DNA from 4 places in the Chitinophaga sp. LS1 genome. Region 3 is predicted to be linked to each of the others. Evidence: riboswitches for the same ligand, from Rfam matches in the RefSeq annotation. Region 3 holds a riboswitch; each other region holds the start of a gene.
What was found. Region 3 has a riboswitch for cobalamin ahead of QQL36_RS19635 (TonB-dependent siderophore receptor). Riboswitches for the same ligand answer to the same signal wherever they lie in the genome.

Region 1 (2,206 bases), 3.5 Mb from region 3:
GGAACTACCAATCATTACTCTCTCTTCACCCAATACGGCAATCGCTCTCTTAATTAATGCCAGACTATTCTCATAATTATTCTTCCAGATATTCCTTCCATTCACTACACCCAATGACAGTTGCAGGTGTTTGGGCGCATGCTCCAAAATAACTTCTAATTGTTCCGGTGCACGCACCAGATCAATATGCAATGCATTTACCGGTAGTTTCAAAGTCAACGCAGTATTATCCTGCAGGCTACCAAAATATGTAGTCAACAACAATTTAACGGATGAAAGGACGGCTGCAATCTTACTATAAGCATATGAAAACATTGATTGCTCCTGTGGTGTCAGATCCAGCACCAGCGTAGGTTCATCTATCTGGATCCAGGTAGCTCCTGCATTTTCCAAAGACTGTAACAGGGATATATATACAGGCAATAATTTATCCAGTAAATCAGCTGCCTGCAATTTTTCATCTTTGATCTTACCCAACAGCAAAAAGCTCACAGGCCCAATGAGCACAGGTTTGGTATGTATCCCCAATGCCTTTGCTTCTTCAAATTCTTCCAGCGCTTTATTATAAGTTAAAGCAAATTGTTGTGTACCATCAAACTCAGGTACGAGATAATGATAGTTCGTATCAAACCACTTCGTCATTTCCAACGCCGTCAGGTCAAACCCATTTTTCTGGTACCCACGCGCCATACCAAAATACAACTCAGGACTACTCGCCGACACCTGTGTAGCCTGCAATGCCAGGAACCTGGCAGGAATCGTATTCGTCATCAAACACATATCCAGCACCTGGTCATAATAAGAAAAGTCATTCGAAGGAATCAGATCAATCCCGGCATCACGCAGGGTTTCCCAATTCTGACGGCGAAGCTGTCTGGCAGTCATCTGCAACTTCTCCAAAGAGATCCTGCCTGCCCAATACGCTTCGTTTGCTTTCTTCAATTCTCTGTTGCTACCAATTCGCGGATAGCCGGGAACATTCGTTTGCATACTTACATTATTTAATAAGGTGAAAAAATATCTGCCTGCGACAAGTATCTGGCTTCATGACAGCATACGTCATTTACAGTTGCGCGTCAGCCCGTGATTTGCACACGGTTCCATACCGCAGCACAAATTTCTACACAAACCTATGAAGAAAGATAAAATGAACTATTTAAGTTGTAATATTTGGTGTATTGTTCTGTTTAATGAAATAAAACTATTCATATGTGCTGTTTTTATAATAATTGTCAGTAATAAATAGTAAATTTTACTTTTACTAGTATTTCTTACGTTTGCACTATGTTCACTAATTACAAATACACCGTTACTGAGCGCTTCCTGCGCTATGTCCAGATAGACACACAGTCCGATCCACTGAGCAAAAGTTTTCCTTCCACAGAAAAACAAAAGGACCTTGGTCGCCTGCTCATACAGGAACTGCACGAAATAGGCATCACCGATACTGAGATGGATGAACATGGTTATGTATTCGCCACCATTCCTTCTAACACTACCAAAGAGGTGCCTGTGATCTGCTTCTGCTCTCACATGGACACCAGCAGTGACTGTAGTGGTACAGGTGTAAAACCCATCATCCACATGCATTACGATGGCGACGACATTGAACTGCCTGAAGATAATACCATCATCAAAACCGCCCTTCATCCATACCTCGCTTCCAAAATAGGCGACGACATCATCACCGCCGCCGGCAATACCCTGTTGGGTGCCGACGACAAAGCTGGTATAGCCGAAATCATGGATGCCGCTCATTACCTGATGGCGCACCCTGAAATCAAACATGGCACCATCCGCATCCTCTTCACACCAGATGAAGAAGTAGGTCGTGGCGTAGAAAAACTGGATATGTCTAAGCTCGGCGCCAGTTTTGGTTACACCCTTGATGGCGGCGAACTGGGTTCACTGGAAGACGAGAGCTTCAGTGCCGATGCGGCCAAAATTGTGATCGAAGGGGTGAGTGTACACCCGGGCACAGCAAAGGATAAATTGGTGAGCGCCATCAAGATAGCTTCGGAAATCGTAGACGCACTGCCCAAAGACAGCCTTTCTCCTGAAACCACCGAAGATCGTCAGGGGTTTATTCACCCAGTGAGAGTGAGTGGTATCGTAGAACATGCAGAAATTGATTTCATTCTTCGTGACTTCGTCACTGCCAAACTAAAAGACCATGCGGCTTTCCTGCAGAATATACTGGATGCCG
Region 2 (2,206 bases), 1.3 Mb from region 3:
AATGGAACACGACCATGGCTGGATACAGATTGTCCGTGTAGGAAATTGCAGATTTTAAAGTTGCGTCTGCGGCGCTGTAAGTATAAAGTGTATTGTTAGCGTCCCCATAGAAACCTCCTGTTGTGATCAGTACAAGGGTGTTTTTCGCTGCGTCGTAACCAATACCTTTACCATAGAAGTAGTGGTCAGCTGGCAGGGTGATATAAGCGCTGCTCAGGGAGCTGTTGTTGCCGGAAACATAGCGGTATACCTTCTGGTCATCGCTCAGCACATAGACCGCATTCTCCTGGGTAGAAGCGACGATAGAGCTGCTGGTGAATACCCATTCGTTATAGCGAACATTAAACGAGGTGGTGATCGTATCGACCTTCAGTGTAGACGGATCGATTTTGAGCAGGGCATTTGTTTGCGCAGCATATATGTAGCCATCTTGACCCTGGGCAAAACCAGCTATTGCAGTACCTAAATTCTTTGCTATGGAGTAGTCGCTGGTCTTCAATGCTACGATACCGTCGTTAGCAGTTAATGCAAATACATAGTTGCCTGATTTGAGCATATCGCTAACGCTACCACTTACACCTGTGATTTTGGTACCCACGCTCAGGGAAGATAAGGTTACCGGATAGATACCATCGTCTGTACTGAGCAGCCCATTGCTATTGTCAATACCGATGAATGCATGACCGCTAGCCGGCAAACCTGCATTTCTGGCGCTTTCTTTCAGGGAATACTCATCAGCGGCTACCAGTGGACCGCCATAGTTGGTTACCAGGTAAAGTTTTCCATTATAAATGGTGCCATATTCGAGGGTGGTGGAGGTCGTTGCCAGCGGGCTGGATGGGTTCACTGCCAGGTAATTGTCCTGCGAAAGGGTATCCGCATTATAGCTGCGGAAGCTCAGGTCTCCTCCTTTGGAACCGAAGTTGCCTTCATTTAAAATGAAATAACCATTGTCATAAGTGCCTTTGGAGATAACTGAAGTATTATCATCTTTTTTACAAGAGACTACGAAGAATACGGCGAATGCTAACAGGAGCGTGTGTAATTTTCTTTGCATGCTGTTTTAATAATTGTAATAGTTGAAAGGTTCCCGACGGAATAGATCATTCAGCATGATAAGCGTAATATCATTGTATATCCCGAAGCTTTTCACCCGAAAGCGCTGAATGGATCTATTGCATCGTGGCAGGTCTTCTGGCTCCCTGATTTTCCGGCGGCCTTCCCATCCATGGTGGACAGTGGCATAGAGTAGAACCGGAAATAATACTCAGGTTACAGCTACGGGGATAGCTCCGGTTTTGCACCGGATTCCCTTTTAAGCCTATCTAGTGACAGGCACCAAATGCGGCACAAACCTACACTATGGGGGTGGAATAACCAAATTGAAACGTTTTTTCGCCTATCTTGCCGCAAATTTTTAAATAATCCGTTTTGCTGAGACAACTTTTCCTGTTTGTGGTCCTGCTTTGCGGCGTTATGTGTAGCTATGCCCAGGGGAACCTGAGTAAGACTGTATCAGTCACCATGACCCGCCAGCCGATATCTTCTGTACTGGACGCCATTGAAATTCAGGGTAATTTTCATTTTTCTTATGTACGGGAAATGGTGCATGCCGATAGTCTTGTGTCGGTACGCGCCAATCACAGGACTGTGAAGCAGGTACTGGACCAGTTGTTCCAGGGCAGTGTTGCTTATAAGGATGCGGGCAACCAGTTGATGCTGCAGCCGAATAAGGAGAAGTGGTTCTATGTGAGCGGACATATTACGGATGGCAGTAATGGGCAACCACTGAATAATGCGAGTGTGTATGAAGGGGTGCAGCTGATTTCGACTATGACAAACGATCAGGGGTATTACCGGCTGCGGCTCAGGGAGAAAGAACGGCCAATGCCTGTGATGCTTACGGTGAGTAAGGAATTATATAAAGATACAATTATGATGGTGGCGAGCGGGTATGATCAGGACATCAGTGCGAGTATCAAGCCTGCGGCACCAATCACGTTGGGTATAGTGGATGTGAACCAGTATTCGAGAGTGAGTGATACATGGTTTGGAAAGGTGTTTTTAAGTTCCAAACAGCGTATGCAATCTCTGAACTTAAGCAGATTCTTTGCAAATCAGCCTTATCAGACCTCTTTATTACCCGGGTTGGGTACCCATGGTAAGTTGAGTTCCCAGGTAGTAAATAAGATATCGGTGAATTTTA
Region 3 (2,206 bases):
TGAGCACAAAGGAGGTCCTGATGGCGATCATAAAAGCGGACCAGATAGCAAGCACAAAGGCGACCCCGATGGGGATCATAAAAGCGGACCAGATAGCGAGCACAAAGGTGGCCCTGATAGTGATCAAAACAAACCTAAAGATAATGGCCCGCAAAAACCACGTGTTGGCGAACGCACCAATCTTGCATGGGCTGATCAAAATGTAGGCTTCTATTACGCAGTGGTGGATGCAATGCTCAAAACAGGTTTTAATGAAGAAGAAATAGGTAAAATAGGTGGTGGTAATTTCTGCCGTGTATTTGATGCTGCTACAAAAAAATAATGGTATTACCCCTGAAAAATGGGGTAATATTTCCTGCAAAACTGAGAGGTTTCTTTCAACAGGCATTCCTAAAAAACCGGTAATTCTTTCAAGTCTGTATTCCTACCAAACCAAAGTTCCTTCAAACGAAAATCCCTACCAAACCAATAATTCATTCAAACCAATATCCTCCCTACCGAAAGTTCCTTCAAACCATCATTCCCCCCAATCCACTAATTCCTTCTAACCAGTATCCCCCTTACCAAAGTTCCTTCAAACCATCATTCCCCTCAAACCAATAATTCCTTCCAACCAGTATCCCCCTACCGAAAGTTCCTCCAAACCATCATTCCCCCAAACCAATAATTCCCTCCAACCAATATCCCCCCTTCCGAAAGTTCCTTCAAACCATCATTCACCTCAACCACTATTTCCTTCCTATTTTAAATCAAATCCCTATCTTCGCCCCGTTTTTAAGTTCTTTTCTTTCCCCCCACCTAAAAAAGGTTCTGTTTAACAGCAGATTAATAGGGAATCGTGTGAAAATCACGAACTGTCCCGCAACTGTAAGTAACAATCACAGTTGCTGCCACCAATGTCCACTGATCGATATGATTGGGAAGGACGGCAGCAATGTTACAAGTCAGGAGACCTGCCTTTTTTACGCTGGCAATGCTTTCGTGGACTGAAGCAACGTCAAGGTTTGGAGTTTTAGATCCGGAGTGTATTCACTTACGGACCACCGTGTGCTTACACCACACCTCCATCCCTTTCCCACCAAAGCATGGTAAAGTCAAGGAGAATTATTATTTCTTCATCAACTCTATCAATGCAAACATCTACCATCGCCTTCGCCGGTATTCTGCTGTCATGTACACTGTCCGTCGCCACCATTCAGGCACAATCTGTTTCTGACAGTACTGTCAAACAATTATCTGAAGTCACCATCAATCATGCCCAACGTTCCAGCATCAACAAGATCAATGTCCCTCTCCGGGATCTGCCATTGACCACGACTGCTGTCTCTTCCAAAACCATCGAACAAAGAGGTACTGACGACCTGGGCGAAGCTATGAAAAACGTGACCGGGGTACGTGCAAACAACACCTACGGCGGTTTCCAGCACTTCACCATCCGTGGTTTTAACAACTTTGTATTGCTGATAGACGGTGTCAGAGACGAACGTCACAACATCAGCACCAGTGCGCCGAGTACCAATCTCGCGAATATTGAAAGGATCGAAGTGCTGAAAGGCCCTGCCTCTGTACTCTTCGGCCACTCTGCATTAGGCGGTATTATCAACATGGTGCGCAAACGCCCTACTACGGAGCAAAAAGCAGACTTCTCCGCCTCCTATGGCAGCTTTAATACCCGCAGAATGCGCGTAGGTGCCGGTGGTGCGCTGAGCAAAAACCTCTTATACCGCGTTGATGCAGGATTATCTGCTACGGATGGTTATCGCAATGCCGGTGTGAATACCAACAATGCATACCTAGCATTGGAATACACACCTACTACACACGATAACTTCTACCTCACCGTTGGCGCCAACAAAGATCATTACGCTACTGACGCCGGTATCCCTATGCTGACAGGTAGCAAACCAGCTCCCGGTATAAATGTAAATACCCGCTACAACGATCCGGCCGATTTTCTAAAGAACACCACCACCAGCTATCAGCTGCGCTATACTCACCAGTTCAGCGATGCATTGGTGCTCTCGGATCAACTCTCCTATTCCGATGATAATATCGACTATTTATCTACTGAAGAACTGACCTTCAATGAGACTCTCGACTCACTGACACGTACTTCTCCACTGTATTTCAATCACCTGACCAGGCCTTTGCAAAATCAGCTGGAGCTGACTTACAACACGCATACCGGTCAGGTTGAACATAAAAT
Region 4 (2,206 bases), 1.5 Mb from region 3:
TTTTACGGTTTGGCCAATAAGAGCCTTTTACAGGAGGGCGCAGCCGTTTATGACGCCTTATGCCACCAGGGGCTGGAAGCAGGCAGAAAACGCCTTGTCTGGATCGTAGGCAGGGATACTTCAAAGCTGCAGGAGAACCAGATCCGGATAGCGGTATTGGAGACCTTGTCAGAGAACCTTAGTGACGGAGTGATTGCCCCCCTGCTCTTTTATGCAGTAGGTGGTGTACCTGCTATGATGCTGTACAAGATGATCAATACGCTGGACTCTATGATTGGGTATAAAAGCGAGCGCTATTTATATTTTGGCCGGTTTGCCGCCAGACTGGATGATGTGGCAAACTATATACCCGCAAGGGTGACGGCGTTTTTGATGGTGCTGGTCTCCTTCAGTAAACGGGGATGGCAGTATATATTTAAATACGGTCACAAGCACGCCAGTCCCAATTCAGGTTACCCGGAGGCGGCGCTGGCTGGGATTATGAATTGCAGGTTCGGCGGGCCGAATGTGTATCATGGCGTGGTGGTAGAGAAGCCTTATATCGGTGAGCACCAACGGGAAATTCAACATGAAGAATTACGAAAAGTGATGTTTATAAATCAATCAGTAACTTTCCTGATGGTGGTGCTGATAATATTATTTAAAGCATTCTATTCATAACAATAAAAGCGGAACTCTGAAACCTGGTATCAAAGACCAGTTTTTATCCCCTCCCCTAACGAATCTAAATCGTCCGCCAGCTCACTCTTCCCTTCACTATCCATATAGTTATACTTCATAAGGTGGGTTTATTGTCCTTAACTGCCGGAAAGTTAATTTTATTTACTACTTTTACCCCGGTTTATGGTTTTTATACGCCTCCCAGGCGGATAAAATTAAAAGGGAATCTGGTGTAAATCCAGAACAGTTCCCGCTGCTGTAAGTTCCATCAATCGCTTTTAACATCTGCAAAGCCACTGTTCCTACCGGAACGGGAAGGCGTTAAAAGTGGAACAAGTCAGAAGACCTGCCAAAAACTATAACTACTTATCCAATGCTTTCGGGAAAAAAGTACAGGGATTGCAAACAACATACACTGCGTTTGCTCTTGCCGCTTTTTCTCCTGTCTGCTTGTTTAATCGTTAACGGGTAATTAACTGCATTAAATGTTTTAAAAGGTATGGCTATTAAAGATCTGACCAAGGTTCAGAAGATGGTTTTTATTTGCAATGGTGGAACCTGTGCTAAAGGCGGTGCAGACGAAAACACTATAGCTTTGAGGGCACACCTCACCAAACATGGCATGGATGATGAAATTCATACTGTTCGCACTAAATGTATGGGTCAATGTACCAGCGGACCAATTATATTCATTCACCCCGAAGGTGCCTGGTATGGTGGCGTAAACCCTGAGATTGCACGTGATATTGCGACTCAGCATCTCTTACAAAACACTTTACTGAAACCACAACTTTGCTTCCCGGAACCAGATGCCTTGGTGTTACAGCCTGTAACGTTTAGCGCAGCGAAAGCAGAATAAACCACAGCATCGTCACCAACGAAAATGGTGAATATACCCTTGCCTACCTTGCTCCCGGAGAATACACATTGATCCATGCCCGGACTCATAAACAGAGAACCTGTTCAATACACAATAGGCTGAGGCATAGTTTTACGACGAATCAGGATTGAAAGGTGAGGCGGAACCTGTTTATGATTTTCACATCACACCAGGCATACCCTTGTTTATAAAAGGAAGTTTGCGCGTATATTTTTAAATTATGGGAACCGATATTTCAGGATTTATCGTATTGGCTGTCCTTGGCCTTCGCCACGGACTTGACCCGGACCACATTACAGTGATCGATGGTTATACTTACCGCCTCCACATGCACAAAAGTACATGGAGCAAATGGGTAGGTACCCTCTTTACATTTGGACATGGCATTATGGTCACCGCCATTGCATTATTCCTTTGTATACTGAAGAACAATTTCAATATCCCACCATTGCTGGATATCGTGGTTGAATGGACTGCCTCGCTGATGCTGTTCTTTATGGGTATTTCTAACCTTATCTATTTGAAGAGAGGTCAGGTACAAATGGCCGGTATCCGACAGAAATTAATCCCGAATGCATTCAACAAAAGCCTGAATCCGTTCACAGTAATACTCACAGGCATCATCTTCGGGTTCATCTTCGATACCTCTTCGCAGATTGCAGCCTT

Region 1: linked by a shared signal. The riboswitch ahead of metE (5-methyltetrahydropteroyltriglutamate--homocysteine S-methyltransferase) and the one ahead of QQL36_RS19635 (TonB-dependent siderophore receptor) in region 3 are both predicted to bind cobalamin.
Region 2: linked by a shared signal. The riboswitch ahead of QQL36_RS24790 (DUF5074 domain-containing protein) and the one ahead of QQL36_RS19635 (TonB-dependent siderophore receptor) in region 3 are both predicted to bind cobalamin.
Region 4: linked by a shared signal. The riboswitch ahead of QQL36_RS25760 ((2Fe-2S) ferredoxin domain-containing protein) and the one ahead of QQL36_RS19635 (TonB-dependent siderophore receptor) in region 3 are both predicted to bind cobalamin.

What each region holds. Positions count from the first base shown of each region.
Region 1 covers NZ_CP128362.1:8,254,094-8,256,299, reverse strand. The annotation lists gene metE (5-methyltetrahydropteroyltriglutamate--homocysteine S-methyltransferase) at 1-990, opposite strand, end outside; cobalamin riboswitch at 1,012-1,149, opposite strand; gene pepT (peptidase T) at 1,285-2,206, shown strand, end outside.
Region 2 covers NZ_CP128362.1:6,012,981-6,015,186, forward strand. The annotation lists gene QQL36_RS24790 (DUF5074 domain-containing protein) at 1-1,057, opposite strand, end outside; cobalamin riboswitch at 1,167-1,358, opposite strand; gene QQL36_RS24795 (hypothetical protein) at 1,432-2,206, shown strand, end outside.
Region 3 covers NZ_CP128362.1:4,738,210-4,740,415, reverse strand. The annotation lists gene QQL36_RS19640 (dipeptidase) at 1-322, shown strand, start outside; cobalamin riboswitch at 789-976, shown strand; gene QQL36_RS19635 (TonB-dependent siderophore receptor) at 1,131-2,206, shown strand, end outside.
Region 4 covers NZ_CP128362.1:6,274,088-6,276,293, forward strand. The annotation lists gene cbiB (adenosylcobinamide-phosphate synthase CbiB) at 1-660, shown strand, start outside; cobalamin riboswitch at 828-1,029, shown strand; gene QQL36_RS25760 ((2Fe-2S) ferredoxin domain-containing protein) at 1,160-1,519, shown strand; gene QQL36_RS25765 (NAD+ synthetase) at 1,761-2,206, shown strand, end outside.